DNA from 3 places in the Hydrogenophaga sp. FG152 genome. Region 3 is predicted to be linked to each of the others. Evidence: riboswitches for the same ligand, from Rfam matches in the RefSeq annotation. Region 3 holds a riboswitch; each other region holds the start of a gene.
The links. A riboswitch is a leader RNA that binds a small molecule or an ion and turns the genes downstream of it on or off. The one in region 3 is predicted to bind glycine.
Positions count from the first base shown of each region.

Region 1: it holds a riboswitch for glycine, as region 3 does, so the genes downstream of both, ACODTB_RS02860 (D-amino acid dehydrogenase) here and ACODTB_RS16310 (penicillin-binding protein 1A) in region 3, are expected to answer to the same signal.
Region 2: it holds a riboswitch for glycine, as region 3 does, so the genes downstream of both, gcvT (glycine cleavage system aminomethyltransferase GcvT) here and ACODTB_RS16310 (penicillin-binding protein 1A) in region 3, are expected to answer to the same signal.

Region 1 covers NZ_JBMDKH010000002.1:10,097-16,181, reverse strand. Annotated here, with positions in the region: gene ACODTB_RS02865 (organic hydroperoxide resistance protein) at 1-9, shown strand, start outside; gene ACODTB_RS02860 (D-amino acid dehydrogenase) at 158-1,408, opposite strand; glycine riboswitch at 1,574-1,668, opposite strand; gene ACODTB_RS02855 (Bug family tripartite tricarboxylate transporter substrate binding protein) at 1,676-2,668, opposite strand; gene ACODTB_RS02850 (M20 aminoacylase family protein) at 2,686-3,867, opposite strand; gene ACODTB_RS02845 (LysR family transcriptional regulator) at 4,017-4,973, shown strand; partial or broken gene ACODTB_RS02840 (hypothetical protein) at 5,049-5,384, opposite strand; gene ACODTB_RS02835 (response regulator) at 5,479-6,085, opposite strand, start outside.
Region 2 covers NZ_JBMDKH010000008.1:109,735-115,819, forward strand. Annotated here, with positions in the region: gene ACODTB_RS11690 (DMT family transporter) at 1-837, opposite strand, end outside; gene ACODTB_RS11695 (SDR family oxidoreductase) at 950-1,732, opposite strand; gene ACODTB_RS11700 (electron transfer flavoprotein-ubiquinone oxidoreductase) at 1,923-3,608, shown strand; gene ACODTB_RS11705 (hypothetical protein) at 3,725-4,228, shown strand; glycine riboswitch at 4,260-4,374, shown strand; glycine riboswitch at 4,387-4,491, shown strand; gene gcvT (glycine cleavage system aminomethyltransferase GcvT) at 4,497-5,678, shown strand; gene gcvH (glycine cleavage system protein GcvH) at 5,716-6,084, shown strand.
Region 3 covers NZ_JBMDKH010000013.1:75,466-81,550, forward strand. Annotated here, with positions in the region: gene ACODTB_RS16290 (calcium:cation antiporter) at 1-84, shown strand, start outside; gene ACODTB_RS16295 (hypothetical protein) at 168-770, shown strand; gene ACODTB_RS16300 (ParD-like family protein) at 827-1,081, shown strand; gene map (type I methionyl aminopeptidase) at 1,081-1,872, shown strand; glycine riboswitch at 1,902-1,991, shown strand; gene ACODTB_RS16310 (penicillin-binding protein 1A) at 2,120-4,408, shown strand; gene minE (cell division topological specificity factor MinE) at 4,702-4,962, opposite strand; gene minD (septum site-determining protein MinD) at 4,966-5,781, opposite strand; gene minC (septum site-determining protein MinC) at 5,817-6,085, opposite strand, start outside.

The DNA.
Region 1 (6,085 bases), on a different contig from region 3:
CTGAAGTAAACGCGCGCCCGAGACATTGCGTCGAAAGGCCCCCGGCTCACGCCGGCGGGCCTTTTTCGTGTCCGCCCCGTCAAGCCAGCTTCACCACCCTGCCCGTGGGCGCCCCCACAAAACCCGTTTCGCATCGAAACGAGAGGGCAATCACGGCTCAGGCTGCGACCGCCGCCGGCACGCTGGGAGATGCGCGCATCCGTTCCCACTGTGCCACCTGCTCACCCAACTGGTGCGCCGTGATGGCCGACAGCGTCCAGCCCAGGTGGCCGTGACCGGTGTTGTAGAACACATTGGCATGCCTGCCCGGGCCTACGCGCGGCATCATGTTGGGCAGCATGGGGCGCAGGCCTGCCCAGGGTTCCACCCGCCGCGTGCTGACGCCCGGGAAGCATTGATTCACCCAGTCGACCAGCGGCCGGATGCGATCGGCACGGATGTCGAGGTTGTAACCGTTGAACTCGGCCGTGCCGGCCACTCGGAAGCGGTCCAACCCCAGGCGGCTGGTGACGAGCTTGGTCGCGTCGTCCAGCAGGCTCACCTGGGGCGCGGCGGCCTGACTCTGTTCGTCTTCGAGCATGACGGTGATGGAGTAGCCCTTGACCGGGTAGACGTTGAGCCGGTCGCCAAGCTGGGCGCCCAGGGCGCGGCTGCGCACGCCTGCGCAGATCACCACCCCGTCCGCATCCACCTCATCCCCGCTGGCCAGCAGGACCCGCACGCTTTTTCCGGTGCTCCACACGCGTGCCACTGCCTGAGCGGTCATGAATTTCACGCCCAAGCGGGCACAGGCCAGACCCAGGCCATGGGTGAACTTGTGGATGTCGCCCGTGCTGTCGCTCTCGGTGTACCAGCCTCCGAAGAATTCGCCTCTGAGAGTGGGTTCGATGGCGCGCATTTCATCGGGTGTGACGGCCCGACGGGTCAGGCCACCTTGCGCCAGCAGCCGCGACACCTGGCTCGCATGCTCGAAGCTGGCCCGGCTTCGATAGATGTGCAGGATGCCGCGCTGTTTCAAATCGAACTCGATGCCCTCGTCCTGGGCCCAGCCGAACAAATGCTCCCGCGCGGCAATGGCCAGGCGCGTGGTGGCCACGGTGTTGTCGCGGTACCTGGACATGGAAGCCGCAAACTCGGCGAACCAGCTGAGCTTGTGCCAGCTGGGCCTGGGGTTCAACAGCAAGGGGGCGTCGGCCTTGAACATCCACTTCAGGCCCTTGATCAAGGTGGAGGGATGGGTCCAGACCTCGGCATTGGAAGCGGAGAGTTGCCCGCCGTTGGCATGACTGGTCTCCATGCCCGCGTAGCGGTGCTTTTCGATGAGGGTGACTTGATGACCCTGGCGGGCCAGGGCATAGGCGCTGGTGACGCCCGTGATGCCGCCGCCGATGACGATGAGGTGTGCCATGTGAATCTCGCGTTCAAAGCCGTCAGACAGGGAAAGCATGGCCCGCACACCGTGTGCGGGCCATGACCCCCTCTGTTTGAGACCTGAGAGATTCACCAGCGCGTGGGCCGGCTTGCTCCTGCGGTGGGCCGGGGGACGAATCCCGGCCACTCTTCAGAGTGCGATGCGTGTCGACCGGTCCTTTTGCCTGAGAGTTTCCGGGGCGGTTGCTCCTTCGGCGCCGGCTTCACATGCAAGCCAGTCTCTCCCGATCGACAGGGTTGGAGCTTACTGCGCTTGCAGCTGAATGGACTTGGCAATCGCGCGGAACTGGCTGATGCCGTCGGCATAGGCCTTGTCCACCGCCGCAAGTGGCAGGGGTTTGGCCAGCAGCTGGCTGTTGGCTTCGAGTGCCTGGTGCACGCCCGGATCACCCAGCGTTTCGGTGATGGCCTTGTGCAGCGCGATCACCACCGGTTCCGGGGTGTCCTTCTTCACGAAGTAACCGGTCCAGATGTTGAAAGTGAAATCCTTGAGTTGCTTGCTCTCGCTGATGGCCGGGTAGTTCTTCACGCTCTCCAGTCGCTCGTTGTTGAGCATGGCCAGCACTTTGACGCGGCCCTGCTTGTGCATCTCGTCGTACTTCTTGCCATAGGGCGCCAGGAAAAAATCCACCTGGCTGGCCATCAGGTCCTGCTCGGCCGGTGCCGCACCTTTGTAAGGCACATGGGTCATCGGAATGCCGGTGACTTTGGACAGGTGCTCGCCGAGCAAATGGTAGAAGGAGCCCGGGCCGACACTTGCATAGGTCAGGGGGCGGCCCTGCTGCGCCGACTTGCGCGCATGCTCCAGGAACTCGTCCACGTTGCTGACGGGCAGGTCCTTGCGGGCCAGGAAGGCGATCTGTGCGGTGGCGATCATCTGCACCAGACGAAAGTCCTCACTCTTGAATTTGATGGATGCGATCGCCAGAGGAGCCAGGATGAGTTCGTTGGGTGAACCCTGGAACAACTGATAGCCGTCGCTGGCACCGTTGAGCACCCTCTGAGCAGCGATCGATCCGCTGGCACCACCCAGGTTCTCGATCACCACCGGTTGGCCCAGTTGCTTGCCCAGTGTGTTGTTGACGGAGCGGGCAATCACGTCGGACAAGCCACCCGCCGGGTACGGCACCAGCAGGGTCACCGGGCGGGTCGGGTAGCTCTGGGCCTGGGCCATGCCTGAAAGGGTGGCCAATGCGATGGCGGCACCGGCCATCAAGGTCTTGTAGCGGCTGTTCATGAGAGTCTCCAGTGGAGTCAGGGGTGGGGAAAAGGGGTGGAAAGCAACGCCTGCACGAGCGCTGTCCAGTAAGCGGCGCCGGTGCCGATGTTGTGATCGTTGAAGTCGTAGGCCGGGTTGTGCACCATGCAGGCGCCAGGCTCCTGCCCCGCGCCGTTGCCAATGAACAGGTAGCTGCCGGGGACCCGCTCCAGCATGAAAGCGAAGTCCTCGCTGCCCGGCACCATGGCGCCCTGGGCGACCACTTGCTCGGGTGGGAAATGCGCCTGCGCAACCGCCAGAGCGCGGGCGGTTTGCTCCGCGTCGTTGACCAGCACGGCGTAGCCGGAGCGCCAATCCAGCTCGGCGCGCACGCCATAGCTCTCGGCCTGCAGACGCACCAGTTCGCGGATTCGCAGTTCCATGTCGCGGCGCACCTGCGGGTCCAGCGCACGCACGCTCAACTCCAGCCGGGCCGAGGCCGGAATCACGTTGTTGGCCGCGCCGGCGTGCAGCGCGCCCACGGTGACGACCGCGGGCTGCATGGGGTCGACGTTGCGGGAGACGATGGTCTGCAGCGCCATGACGATGGATGCGGCCGCCACCAGCGGGTCGACCGCTCGGTGCGGCATGGCGCCGTGGCCACCCACACCGTGCAGCGTGACGGTCGCGTAGTCCGACGAGGCCATGGTCGGCCCACTGCGGAACACCAGCTGGCCCTGCGCATAGCCGGGCATGTTGTGCATGGCGAAGATGGCGTCGCACGGAAAGCGCTCGAACAGACCGTCTTCCATCATCTTCAGGGCACCGCCGCCGCCCTCTTCGGCAGGCTGAAAGATCAGGTTGAGCGTGCCGTCGAAGCGGCCGGATTCGGCCAGGTGGCGCGCGGCGGCCAGCAGCATGGCGGTGTGGCCATCGTGGCCACAGGCATGCATCACACCCTGATGGCAACTGGTCCAATCGGCGCCGGTCGCCTCCTCCACGGGCAAAGCGTCCATGTCCGCGCGCAAGCCCAGGGTGCGCGCGGAACCGCCCCGGCGCAGTTGCCCCACCACGCCCGTGCCACCCAGCCCTGTGGTCACGTCGTATCCCCAGGCCGCCAGCCTTTCCGCCACCAAGGCGCTGGTGCGGTGCTCTTCGAAAGCCAGTTCCGGGTGCTGGTGGATGTCGCGCCGAAGCGCGATGAATTCCTGCACCAACTGATCGCTGAGACGTTCCAAGGCCGGGCTCCTGGTGAGGGTTGCAAAGAGCCCTCGTGGGCTTTGTTCTGCAACCGGTTACATGCAATTTGCTGCATGTTAGGAACGCATTGATTTAAAGTCCAATGCATTGATGATCATCAATCCATGACTTTCACTGAGGATTTGCGATGACTCTGGTGCAACTGCGGCATTTCGTGGTCCTCGCGGACCTGGGCTCCTTCGTGCAGGCATCCGCCGCCCTGTTCCTCACGCAGCCGGCGCTCACGCGCAGCATCCAGGGGCTGGAAGTCGAAATGGGCGGGGCACTTTTTGATCGCCTGGGCCGGCGCATCGCGCTCACGCCCTTCGGCCATGAAGTGCTGAGGCGCGCGCGCCACCTGGTCAGTGATGCCGAGGCGCTCAGGCACGCCGGCAAGGCCTTGCACGACGGCCTGATCGGCAAGCTGCGCGTGGGGCTGAGTTCAGCGCCGGGGGCGCTGTTCAGCATGCCGTTGATGCTGCACATGGCCGAGCACCACCCGAAACTGCAGGTGCACATCTCGCGCGGCAACACCGGCGTGCTGGTGCATGCGCTGCGCGAGCAACGCCTGGACGCCGCCATCGTCGACATCCGCGACATGCGCCCCTCGGCCGACCTGCGGGTGGACCTCGCCTTCGAGCTGGGGGCGGGTTTTCTGGCGCGCCGGGACCATCCGCTGGCACAACTTGGTCGTCGGGTGAGGCTGGACGAGGTGTTGGCCTATCCGATCGCGTCCACCCCGCTCAGCGATGAAGTGGCGCGCTTGCTGATTGCCCGTTATGGCCCCCAGGCCAACCCGGACGACATGGTCACGCTGCGCTGCGACGAGACCCTGAGCATCGTGGAGGTGGCACAACGAAGCGATGCGATCCTGCTGACCGTCAACGCCGTCGCGGCAGGCCTGATCCGCCTGGATATGCAACCCGACCTGGATGCCACCGGCCGGTTTGGACTGGTCACCTCAGCCCAGCGGCAGGAGGCGCCCGCACTCTGCATCTTGCGCGAGCAGATGCCACGCTGGATCAGCGGGCTGGGGAACATGGAAAGCGTTGCACGCGATCACATCGTTGTTCCGCCCGACCACCGGGACATTGAGCGCGGCTGATCGCTTACCACCACGCTGGACACCATCGATCACGACATCCACACGCATTTCAGGATGCGGGTGTCAGTTGCGGTCGTGCGGATCGTGGATCACCGTGCTGGTGCCCACCCCCACGCCCACGCTGGCCCCACTGTTGCCGATGCGCGTGCTCGTCCCCACCCCCGCGCCGGCACTCACCTGGCCGCGCTGGTTCACCCCCACGCCCACACCGACCGGCCCGACGCCGGTGCTCACGCCCGCACTCACGCCGCCGGTGCCAGCGCCCACGCCGATGGAGAAGGGGCCGATGGGCACCCCGATACCGATGCCCACCCCGGCCGAGCCACAGCCCGCCAGCAACGCGGCTCCCGCCAGCAACACCCCCGCGGCACCGCGGAGGACAACAGAGTGGTTTTGAGGTGAGGTGGTCATGGCACGGGCCCTTGAATGCGGAACGAATGCCATTGTGAGCGCGGGTTCAGCACAAAAGTGCCCTCCGTTGTGCAACGTTTCGTCACAAGCCCGCTCAGGCCACCCCCTGGCCCAGGCGCTCGATCGCGTCCGCGAGCCAGTCCGTCGGCAGCGCGGCCGCTTCCACAGGCCGCACCGCCCAGGCGCCGTCCACGGCCACCGCCTCGGCCAGCCCACCCTGCCAGAGCAGCCAGGCCAGCCAGGCGCACTGGGGCGCCGTCGGCCATTCGCCCACCGGCAGGGAGAGCAGGGCCGTCAACACCGTGCCGTCGGCCAGTTGCACATGGTCCCCCTTGAGTTCGCCGCCCAGGGCCTGGGCCAGCACCGACAGGGCGCCCGCACCGTCGCGCCGCGGGCCAAACTCGCGCAGCCACTGGCGCAGGTGGGCCGCGATGGCCGCGCCGCGCTGGGCCTCGGCCTGCATCAGGTCCGCGTGGTCCCAGCGGTTCCAGTCGATGGCCGGCTGGGTGCTGCCCACGCGCAGCGCGGCCTGGGCAAATCGGTGCAGCGCCTGCTCCACGTCCTCGCTGTGCACCGCCGCGCCCACCATCAACAGCGCCGACAGGCGGTTGGCCAGCAATTGGCCCTGCTGGGCCATCAGCCGGTCGCGCATCAGGCTGTCGCGCTCGCTGCGCAGTTCGGCCAGTTCAAGCGCGTTCTTC
Region 2 (6,085 bases), on a different contig from region 3:
GAACACCGTCTCGCTCACGATGAGCTGGCCCGCCAGGCTCGGGCTCAGGCGGCGGCTGGCCATGTTCCAGAGCACCGAGGCGATCCAGGCCGAGCCGATGCCGGTGACCGCGCAGACGATCAGGAACATGCCGAAGCCCGGGCGCTGCACCAGGGTGTCCACCTCGGTCCCGGCCACGGCCCAGATGCCCAGCGCGCCCAGGCCCGCCGCCACACCCAGCCAGTTGGCCCACACGGTGGAGTTGACCTCCGGATGGCGGCTCAGCCAGCGCGCGTTCAGCAGACCGAACGCGGTCCACGAGGCCATGGCCAGCACAGCGAAGAAGATGCCGAGCCAGAGGTTCGTGCCGCCGCCCGCCTCGCCACCGCCATGCGCCGTCACCCGCATCATCAGCGCCAGGCCCGCCAGGGTGAGCAGCAGCCCCGGCACCAGCGCGCGCCAGCGCAGGCCCTGCGGCTTGCCCAGCAACATGATCCAGATCGGGATGGTGCCGATGATCAGTACCGGCAGCGCCGCGCCCGCCGCCTGAATGGCCAGCACCAGCAGCAGGTAGTAGCCGGTGTAGCCCAGCAGGCTCAACCACAGCGCGGCGCCCGCCTGGCGCCAGCTCGGCAGGTGCGCCTCGCCGCTCAGCCCGGCCCACGCCAGCAGCAGCACCGACAACAGGCCGCAGGCCAGGAAGCGGCCCACCGTGAGATCGATCGAGCTGAAGCCCGGCGTGAGCAGGGGCGCGAGAAAGGCCGTGCCCCAGAACGCCCCCGCGCCCAGCCCCGCCAGAATGCCGGTCACCATGCCCGGCGGCCAGCCCGAAGGCCGGCCCAGAACAGCCGTGCTCATCTCGACGAAAGAAATGCCGCGATAGGGTCCAGAACCCCGCGGAACCGGCTCTGCCGGGCCGCAGGTGTTGCCCCTGAGGGGTGACGCCGCAGGCGGCGCGGGGAGAGCTCCTTCATGCCCCGAAACCGTCGTCGGCGGCGATCACCGCTCCGTTGACGAAATGGCTCTCGCTCGAACACAGCATGACCAGCAGCGCGTCCAGGTCGGTGGGTGAGCCGACGCGCTTGCGCGGCAGCATGCTGATGAGCTTCTGGCCCTGCTCGGTCTGCCAGTGGTGGTGGTTGAGCTCGGTGTCGATGTAGCCCGGGCAGATCGCGTTCACATTGATGCCGAAGCGGCCCCACTCGATCGCCATCGCCTTGGTCATCTGCACCACGGCGGCCTTGCTCATGCAGTACACGCCGATCTGCGGCAGCACCTTGAGCCCGGCCATGGACGCGATGTTGACAATGCGCCCGCCCACGTAGGTGCCCGGCGCCGCGCCGTTGGCGCGCGCCAGCATGCGACGGCCCACCTCCTGCGCCACGAAGAACGCGCCCTTGGTGTTGGTGTCGAAGACGAAGTCGTAGTCTTCCTCCGTCACGTCCTGCAGGCGCTGCGTGGTGCTCACGCCCGAGTTGTTGACCAGGATGTCGATCGCGCCGACCTCGGTCTCGGCGTGCGCCACCGCCGCCTTGATCGATGCCGTGTCGGTCACATCCATCGCCACCACGTGCGCGTCGCCACCGGCAGCCTCGATGTGCGCGCGCAGCGCCATCAGGCGGTCGGTGCGGCGGCTGGCCAGCACCACGGCCGCGCCCGCCCGCGCCAGCGTCTTGGCGAACTGTTCACCCAACCCACCGGACGCCCCGGTGATCAGGGCCACGCGGCCCGACAAGTCCAGGCTGTATGCCATGAGAGAACCTCCTCTAAAGTGGTTGGATTCTGCGGCCATCCGAGCACCGCCCGGGCCGACGAGGCCCCATCCGACAGGATTGTGCGCCCTGGGCCACTAAAATCGGTCCCGACCACGACACCGGCATGACTCCATGCATTGCCGTCATGAAAATCCCCGGGCGCCCGCCCGACAGAGTGAGACCCTCGACATGACCCCCGAAGAAATCATCAGCACCTACGGCCCGCGCGAAGCCATGGAGTACGACGTGGTCGTGGTCGGTGGCGGCCCCGGCGGCCTGGCCACGGCGATCCGGCTCAAGCAGATCGCCGCCGAAAAAGGCGGCGAGATCAACGTGTGCGTGCTCGAAAAAGGCTCGGAGCCCGGCGCGCACATCCTCAGCGGCGCGGTGATGGACCCCAAGGCCCTCAACGAGTTGCTGCCCAACTGGAAAGCCGACGGCGCGCCGCTCAACCAGCCCGTCACCGACGACAAGCTGCTCTGGCTGACCGAAAAAGGCGCCATCGACACACCCAAGTTCCTGATCCCCAACAACTTCCACAACGAAGGCAACTACGTGGTCGGCCTGGGCAACGTGGTCAAGTGGATGGCCCAGCAGGCCGAAAACCTCGGCGTGGAGATCTTCCCCGGCTTCGCGGCCGCCGAGGTGCTCTACAACGACGACGGCTCCGTCAAGGGCGTGGCCACCGGCAACCTGGGCGTGGGCAAGGACGGCGAGCCGACCGACAACTTCCAGCTCGGCATGGAGCTGCACGCGAAATACACCGTCTTCGCCGAAGGCTCGCGCGGCCACCTGGGCAAGCGCCTGATCGCCAAGTTCCACCTCGACGAAGGCAAGGACCCGCAGGCCTACGCCATCGGCGTGAAGGAACTGTGGGAAATCGACCCCGCCAAGCACCAGCCCGGCCTGGTGATCCACACCGCCGGCTGGCCCATGAAGGACGACACCTACGGCGGTGGCTTCATGTACCACCTGGAGGACAACAAGGTCACGCTGGGCCTGGTCACCGGCCTGAACTACAGCAACCCCTGGCTCAGCCCGTTCGAGGAAATGCAGCGCTGGAAGACGCACCCGCGCATCCGAGCCTTCCTCGAAGGCGGCAAGCGCATCAGCTACGGCGCGCGCGCCATCACCACCGGTGGCCTCATGAGCCTGCCGCAGACCACCTTCCCCGGTGGCGCCCTCGTCGGTTGCGACGCGGGTTACCTCAACGGCGCGCGCATCAAGGGCAGCCACGCTGCCATCAAGAGCGGCATGCTCTGCGCAGAAGCCGCCTTCGAGGCCGTGCAGGCCGGCCGCCAGCACGACGAACTCAAGGCCTACCCGGTTGCCTTCGGCAAGAGCTGGCTGCGCGAAGAGCTGGACGCCTCGCGCAACTTCAAGTCCTGGTTCAAGTACGGCAACATCGTCGGCGGCCTCATGGTCGGCATCGAACACTGGCTGCTGCCCCGCCTGGGCTTCAAGGCCCCGCCGTGGTCGCTGCACCGCGAGAAGGCCGACCACCTCTACCTCAAGCCGGCCGCCGAGTGCGAGCAGATCGTCTACCCCAAGCCCGACGGCAAGCTCACCTTCGACCGCCTGGGCAGCGTCTTCGTCAGCAACACCAACCACGAAGAGCACCAGCCGGCCCACCTCACGCTGAAAGACGCCAGCGTGCCGGTGAAGATCAACCTCGCCAAGTACGCCGGCCCCGAAGCCCGCTACTGCCCGGCCGGCGTGTACGAGTTCGTGAAGAACCCCGACAACACCGACCGCCTGCAGATCAACGCGCAGAACTGCGTGCACTGCAAGACCTGCGACATCAAGGACCCGACGCAGAACATCGTCTGGGTCACGCCCGAAGGCGGCGGCGGTCCGAACTACGCCGGCATGTGAGCGAAATCACCCTTTCCTGAAAAGCCGCCTGCGGGCGGCTTTTTCATGCCCGGTATTCACCGCGCCGTCACATGGGCTGTCCACAGTGCAGGCTCCGTGAACGACGCCGAGATGCCATGCTGAACAAGACCCAGAAGGGCCGCGCCGAGCTGCGCCCCGGGCAACGCCAACTCGCGCAGCGCGAGCGCGCCCTGTTGCTGCTGGCCGATGGCCGCAAACCCGATGCCGAACTGTTCGCCCTGTTCGAGGGCCAGGGGCCCACCCTCGCGGCCGACCTGATCTCGCGCGGCTACCTTGTGGACGAAGCGCCGCCGCCGCTCCTCACACCGGCCAACACCCCGCCCACCGTCTCCGCCGACGCCTTCTCCGGCCCACGCTCGCTCGCCAGCGCGCGCATGTACCTGTTCGACCTGAGCGAGCGCATGTTCGCCCCGCGCGACAAGGCCATGGCCCAGCGCTACCGCGACGCCCTGCGCGCAGCGCGCGACGTGGGCGACATGCTGGCCGTCAGCCGGGCCATGACGGCCGACGTGGAGCGCCTGGCCGGCAGTGAACGCGCCGACGGCATCCGCGAGCGGCTGGCCCGCCTGCTGCCCGAATCGGCCCTGGAAACGCCCTGAAACACCGGCCGGCATGGCGCCGTGCGATACACTCGCCGGGTCAGGAGAGAAGCCGATCCGGTCCCCGGAGAAGGCTCGCCGAAGGCGCAGGCGGCACCGCACACCGGGTGCTCTGAACGCTCAGGCAAAAGGACTGGCAAACACGGGCCGCGAGGCCGGTGTACCCCCCTGGAGAGAGGCCGCTCCTCGAAGCGGCCCACCGAAGGAGCAAGCGCGGCATCGCCCGCGTGAATCTCTCAGGTAAAGCGGACAGTGGGGCAGCGCACGGATGAACCGTGTTTCGCCCCACCGGGGCCTGCCCCCTTGCCTGAAAGCCTTTGCCGTGCCCGCTGCCGCCCCGCTTCTCCAGACCCCGCTGCACAAGCTCCACGTCGAACTGGGCGCCCGCATGGTGCCCTTCGCCGGTTACGACATGCCGGTGCAGTACCCCACCGGTCTCATGGCCGAACACCACCACACCCGCAAGGCCGCCGGCCTGTTCGACGTCTCGCACATGGGCCAGCTGCGCCTGGTCGGGCCCGACGCCCCCGCCGCCTTCGAGACGCTCATGCCGGTGGACGTGATCGATCTCGGCGTGGGCAAGCAGCGCTACGGCCTGCTGCTCAACGACGAGGGCGGCATCATCGACGACCTCATGTTCGTCAACCGCGGGCACGACCTCTTCGTCATCGTCAACGGCGCCTGCAAGGCTGGTGACATCGCGCACATCCAGGCGCGGATCGGCTCGCGCTGCGAGGTCATCCCCCTGCCCGACCGCGCCCTGCTCGCGCTGCAGGGCCCGCTGGCGGTGGACGTGCTGCGGCGCCTCGTGCCCGGCGTCGAAAAACTGGTCTTCATGACCGGTTCGCCCTTCAACTGGCACGGCGCCGACCTCTTCATCACCCGCAGCGGCTACACCGGCGAAGACGGCTTCGAGATCTCCCTGCCCGGCGACCGCGCCGACCAGTTCGTGCGCACCCTGCTGGCCCAGCCTGAAGTGATGCCCATCGGCCTGGGCGCGCGCAACTCGCTGCGCCTCGAAGCCGGCCTGTGCCTCTACGGCAACGACATCGACACCACCACCACCCCGGTGGAAGCCGGGCTCAACTGGGCCATGCAGAAAGTGCGCCGCACCGGCGGCGCGCGCGCGGGGGGCTTCCCCGGCGCGGCGCGCGTGCTCGCGCAGCTCGACGGCAGCGAACCGCTGGCCCGCAAGCGCGTGGGCCTGATCGCCCAGGAATGGGTGCCCGTGCGCGAGAACGTCGAACTGCAGAACACCAGCGGCGACGTGATCGGCAAGACCTCCAGCGGCCTCATCGGCCCCAGCGCCAACAAGCCCGTCGCCATCGGCTACGTCGCGCCCGAACACGCCGCCCTGGGCACGCCCGTGGTGGCCATGGTGCGAGGCAAACCCGTGCCCATGCAGGTCAGCGCCATGCCCTTCGTGCCCAACCGATACTTCCGCGGCTGATCTCACTTTTTTCGTTTCTTTTTTCAGGAGCTTTTCCATGACCACCAAGTACACCGAAGACCACGAATGGATCACCGTTGACGGCGGCATCGCCACCGTCGGCATCACCGTGCACGCGCAGGACGCGCTGGGCGACGTGGTGTTCGTCGACCTGCCCGAAGTCGGCAAGACTTTCGCGCAGAAGGACGTGGCCGGCGTGGTCGAGTCCGTGAAAGCGGCCGCCGACGTGTACATGCCCATCAGCGGCGAAATCACCGAAGTCAACGAAGCCCTGCGCGCCGACCCCTCGCTGGCCAACACCGACCCGCTCAAGGCCGGCTGGTTCTTCAAGGTCAAGCTCTCCGACCCGGCCCAGGTCGACGCCCTGCTGGACGAGACCGCCTACAACGCCTTCGCCAACGCCTGAC
Region 3 (6,085 bases):
AACGGCCAGCGCACCTCGGCGCTGCAGGGTTACATGCACCTCGCGCTGTTTGCCGTGTTTGCCGTGCTGTTGTTCTTTCCCTAGCCGCGCCATGGGCCGCCCACGGTGGATGCGGTCGAAACATCTGCGAACAGCATTTCAGCGGTCATGCGGGCAGACTAGGGCCCATGAAAATCCTTGCCCTCGTCTTCTCCCTGAGCGCCGTGGCGTTTGCGCCCATCCCGGTGATGGCGCAACAGACCCCCGCGAAGCCTGCCGCCAAGCCGGCGGCCAAACCCACCACCACGACCAAACGCGCGCCGCTGGCGCGCTCCGCGGCCAAGGCCGTGGAAGAAGTGACGCCGATCGAAGAGGATTCCAGCGTGAACCTCACCGAAGCCGATCTCGTGGTCGCGCAGCGCGTGTACCTCGGCAACATCCCCTGCGAACTCGGCTCGGCTGTGGAAATCGTGCCCGCCAAGCGGCAGGGGTTCTTCATCGTGCAGGTGAAGAACATGCGCAACGCGCGGTACTACATGCACCCGGTGGAAAGCCGCACCGGTGCCATCCGTCTCGAAGACCCGAAGCGGGGCGCCATGTGGCTGCAGCTGGGCAACAAGTCCATGCTCATGAGCCAGCAACTGGGCAAACGGCTGGCCGATGAATGCATGAGTCCCGAGCAGCTGACGCTGGCCGGTGAAATGAAGCGCAACCCGCCCAAGGGCCTGCTGGATCCGGTGGACCCCCCACCGGCCGCCGCGCCCCCCGCCCCGCCGGCCAACACCAACTAGCCACTGCCCACCGTGAGACGTATATAATTCATATACGTTTCATATAGAGGTGGTGAATGGGGATCGTCAAGATTTCGGACCTGATGCACGAGAACCTGCGCGTGGCGGGGAGTGCGCTGAGCAGGTCCATCAATGCGCAGGCCGAACACTGGATGCGGGTCGGCATGCTGACCGAGCTTCACCCGGAGCTGGACCACCGGGAGATCTGTCAGCTGCTGGTGCGGGCGGAGCTCTCGGGGGGCCTGGACATCACCGTGGCGGCCGCGACCCCAGCGGGCAAGGCCCGCACAGCCCCAGCGGGCCAGCGCTAGTGGCTCGCGGCATCACCATCAAGTCGGCCGAGGACATTGAGATGGCGCGGCGCGCCGGCAGGCTGGCCGCGGAGGTGCTCGGCATGATCGAGCCCCACGTCGTCCCCGGGGTCAGCACGGAGACGCTGGACCGGATCTGCCACGACCACATCGTGAATGTCCAGGGCGCCACCCCGGCCAACCTGGGGTACCACGGGTATCCCAAAACGATCCTCACCTCCGTCAATCAGGTGGTCTGCCACGGCATCCCCTCGCCCGACAAGCTGCTGAAGAAGGGCGACATCATCAACATCGATGTGGCCGTCAACAAGGATGGCTGGTTCGGCGACACCAGCCGCATGTACTTCGTCGGCACACCCAACGTGCTGGCCCGGCGTCTGGTGGAGACCACCTATGAAGCCCTGCTGGCCGGCATCCGGCAGGTCAGGCCAGGCGCGACGCTGGGGGACATTGGCCATGCCATCCAGTCCGTCGCCCATCGAGAGCACTTCAGCGTGGTGCGCGAGTACTGCGGGCATGGCATTGGCCGGATCTACCACGAAGAACCGAACGTGCTTCACCATGGCCGGCGCGGCGAGGGGCTCAGGCTGGAGCCGGGGATGGTCTTCACCATCGAACCCATGCTCAACGCGGGCCAGCGCGAGACCCGGACCCTGGCCGATGGGTGGACCGTCGTGACCAAAGACCGCTCCCTGTCCGCCCAGTGGGAACACATGGTGGCCGTCACGCCCGAGGGGCACGAGGTGCTCACGCCCTGGCCAGGTGGCACGGGTGCCCACGCACCGGTGTGACGCCCGGGTTTTGACCCTCTGATAGACTGCGACGCTCTGCGGGAGAGCGAGGCGGGTCACGCCTCCGCCGAAGGCGCAAACTCCCATGATCGCTCAGGCCACCGGACCGCAGACACATTTCGCCGACTGGAGAGAGGCCGAGCCGCACCGCGCGCGCACCGGCACACCGAAGGGGCAGACTGCCGACGCAGTCGAAACTCTCAGGTAAAAGGACAGGGGGAGAGGCGCTTTCACCCGAGCCTTGCCCATGTTCCCCTTTCGAACCCCCTTCGCGGTCCGGTTCTTCGCCGCGCTGGCCCTTGGCCTGTGCGTCGGCGTTGCCCTCGGCGCCGCTCATGCCTTGCACCGCCTGTGGCAGCAGCTGCCCGAGGTCGGTCACCTGGCCCACTACGAACCGATGCTGCCCATGCGCATCCACGCCAGGGACGGCAGCCTGCTCGCCGAGTACGGCGAAGAACGGCGGGAGTTCGTGCCGATCGAGCGCATCCCGTTGCGCATGCAGCAGGCCTTGCTGGCCATCGAGGATGCGCGGTTCCATGAACACGGGGCGGTGGACTACGCGGGCCTCGTGCGCGCGGCGCTCGGCAACCTTGTGGCCGGTGGGCATGCGCAAGGTGGCAGCACCATCTCCATGCAGGTCGCGCGGGTCTTCTTCCTGAGCCGGGAGAAGACCTACCGGCGCAAGATCATGGAGATCATGCTGGCCTACAAGCTCGAGTCGGTCTACAGCAAGAACAAGATTCTGGAGCTGTACATGAACCAGATCTACCTGGGCGAACGGGCCTACGGTTTCGCGGCGGCCGCATCGGTCTACTTCGACAAGACGCTCGACCAGCTCAGCGTCGCCGAGGCGGCCATGCTGGCCGGCTTGCCCAAGGCGCCCTCCGCCTACAACCCGGTCGCCAACCGCGAGCGCGCCACCGTTCGCCAGCAGCACATTCTCAAGCGCATGCGCGAGTTGGGCTACCTCGATGAGCAGGCCTATGAGCAGGCCCGCGCCGAGCCCTTGACCCTGGCGCTGAACCACCCGTCGACCGACCCGGCATCGGCCTACGCGGTCGAACAGGTTCGCAAGATGCTGGTGGAGCGCTATGGGGACGAGGCCTACTCGCGGGGCCTGGATGTGACCACCACCATCCGCGTGGCCGAGCAGCGCGCCGCCACCCATGCCTTGCGCGCCGGCCTGTTGAATGCACAACACCAGCGCGGCCCTGCGGGGCCGGAAGGCCATCTGAAGCAAGCCGTGCAGGCCGACGACCTGGCCGGCATCCGCCGGGCCCTCGCGCCCTACCGGGACAGTGGTGCCTTGCGCGTGGCCACCGTGCTGGAAGCCTCCGCCTCCGCCGGCATCACGGCCGTCCTGCGCGACGGCACCGTGGTTCGCATTGCACGCCACACGCTGAGCCCGGGCAGCAGCGCGCTGCTCAAGCCCGACGCACCCGCGCACAGGCGCATCGAACCGGGCGCCGTCGTTCGTGTCGTGGCCGACACGGCCGGGCGCTGGCGGCTGACACAGCTGCCGCAGATGCAGGGCGCGCTGGTGTCCATCGATGCGAGGTCGGGTGAGATCCTGGCGCTGGCCGGTGGCTTCGACTTCGCGTTCAACCAGTTCGACCACGCGGTGCAGGCGGTGCGCCAGCCGGGATCGACCTTCAAGCCCTTCGTGTTTTCCGCTGCGCTGGAAAAGGGTTATTTCCCCGGCACCCTGGTCGACGACACGCAGCGGCTGGTCACGCCATCGGCGCGTGGCCGCAAAGCCTGGCGGCCGCGCAACTACGGCAACCAGTACGAAGGTTTCATCACGGCCCGGCGGGCCCTGGCACGTTCGAAGAACGTGGTGGCGGTCAACCTCATGGACGCTGCCGGCGCGGAATATGTGCAGCAGTTCGCCACCCGTTTCGGTTTCGCGGCCGAGCTCAATCCCCCGATCCTGCCGCTGGCGCTGGGCGCGGGCGCGGTGACCCCGCTGCAGCTCACCGAGGCCTACGCGGTGTTCGCCAACGAAGGAGAGCGGGTCGAGTCCCGCCTGGTGCTCAAGGTCAGCGAGCGCGGCGGTGCGGTGCTCTACGAAGCGCCGCCGGTGTCGCCCCGCGGCCAGGTGATCTCCCCACGCAATGCCTTTGTGATGGACAGCATGTTGCGTGACGTGGTGCGGCACGGCACGGGGCGGCGCGCGAGCGCACTCGGGCGCGAGGACACGGCCGGCAAGACCGGCACGTCCAACGACGCGCGCGATGCCTGGTTCGCCGGTTATTCATCGGGCGTCGCTTCGGTGGTGTGGATCGGGTACGACCAGTCGCGCAGCCTGGGCAACGCCACCGGGGGAAGCCTGGCATTGCCCGTCTGGACGGAGTACATGAAGGTCGCCGTCGCCAAGCGGCCCGCGCAGGAGCGCCGCATGCCGCCGGACCTGGTGCCATGGGGCGATGACTATGTCTACCCGGAATCCCTGGATGGACCCTGCACTGTCGAGCCCCACACCTTCATCCAGAGCCTGTTCGAATGCCGCAGCGGCATCCCGGCCCCGGGGGAATGAAAAAGCGGCGTTGCTCGGCCCCGATTTGCCCCACAAACAGGCCCAGAGGAGAAGCCAGACAAGCTGGAAACCGCGTCCTTGCACCATTCCAGCAAGAACATAGCAGCGCCGCGAAACCCGGGATGGGTGCGGCTCTTGCACCGCATCACGCCGGCAAGCCGGCGCCACCCCAAGACTTGGAGTCTAGGAACTGGTGGATGTTCCGCACACCGGCGGCATAGAGCGGGTGGAAGACGGCCCGAGATGGGGCATCGAAGGTACGAACTGCAGAGGCGGGCGCAGCCCGCCACCGATCACTTGCGGTCGGGCAACTCGATCTTGACCTCGAGCACGTCCAGGTTGTCCTGGCGGTCGAGCTGGACCTTGATGTCGTCCGGGTTGATCTTGATGTACTTGCCGATCACCGCGACCAGCTCGCGCTGCAGCGCAGGCAGGTAGTCGGGCTCGGAAGCGCTGCGCCCGCTGCGCTCGTGCGCCAGGATGATCTGCAGGCGCTCCTTGGCGACGCTGGCGGTTTTCTTCTTTTCACCCAGCAGGAAAGACAGGATCGACATGCCTTACTTCCCTCCGAACAGGCGCTTGAAGAAGCCCACTTTTTCGGCTTCGATGAAGCGCAGCGGTTTGTCGGCGCCGAGGAAACGGTCGATCACGTCGCTGTAGGCCTCGGCCACGTCCGTGCCCTTGAGGTGGATGGCCGGCATGCCCTGGTTGGAGGCGGTCAGCACGCTTTCGCTTTCCGGGATCACGCCGATCAGCTTGATGCGCAGGATGTCCTGGATGTCGCTGAGCGAGAGCATCTGGCCATCGGCCACGCGGCCCGGGTTGTAGCGCGTGATCAGCAGGTGTTCCTTGATCGGCTCCTTGCCCTCGATGGCACGCTGCGTCTTGCTGCCCAGCATGCCCAGGATGCGGTCGGAGTCGCGCACGCTGGAGACCTCGGGGTTGGTCACCACCAGCGCCTCATCGGCGTAGTGCATGGCCATGAGCGCACCGGTCTCGATGCCGGCGGGCGAGTCGCAGATGATGTACTCGAAGCCCATGGCCGACAGGTCGGTCAGCACCTTGTGCACGCCTTCCTGGCTCAGGGCGTCCTTGTCGCGCGTCTGGCTGGCGGCCAGCACGAACAGGTTGTCGCACTGCTTGTCCTTGATCAGGGCCTGGTTCAGGTTGGCCTCGCCCTGGATGACGTTGATCAGGTCGTACACCACGCGGCGCTCGCAGCCCATGATGAGGTCCAGGTTGCGCAGGCCCACGTCGAAATCGATGACGGCGGTCTTGTGGCCGCGCAGGGCCAGGCCCGAGGCGAAGCTGGCGCTGGTGGTGGTCTTGCCCACGCCGCCCTTGCCGGAGGTGACGACAACAATCTTGGTCATGGTGAAAGTCCTTCGATTCGAATAAGGGGTGAGACTCAGGCGCCGATGGCGTCGATCACGAGTTTGTCGCCATCGGGGCCGGGCACCAGGCGCACCTGCGCGGTCTTGCCCTGGACCGATTCGGGCAGGGCCACTTCGCTGGTGCGGTAGATGCCGGCGATGGAAATGAGTTCTGGCGCCATGGACAGCGCGAAGATGCGCGCCTCCCCGTAGCCGCGCGCACCGGCGATGGCCTTGCCACGCAGCGGCGCGTACACGTGGATGTTGCCGTCGGCGATCACCTCGGCACCCGGGTTGACCATGG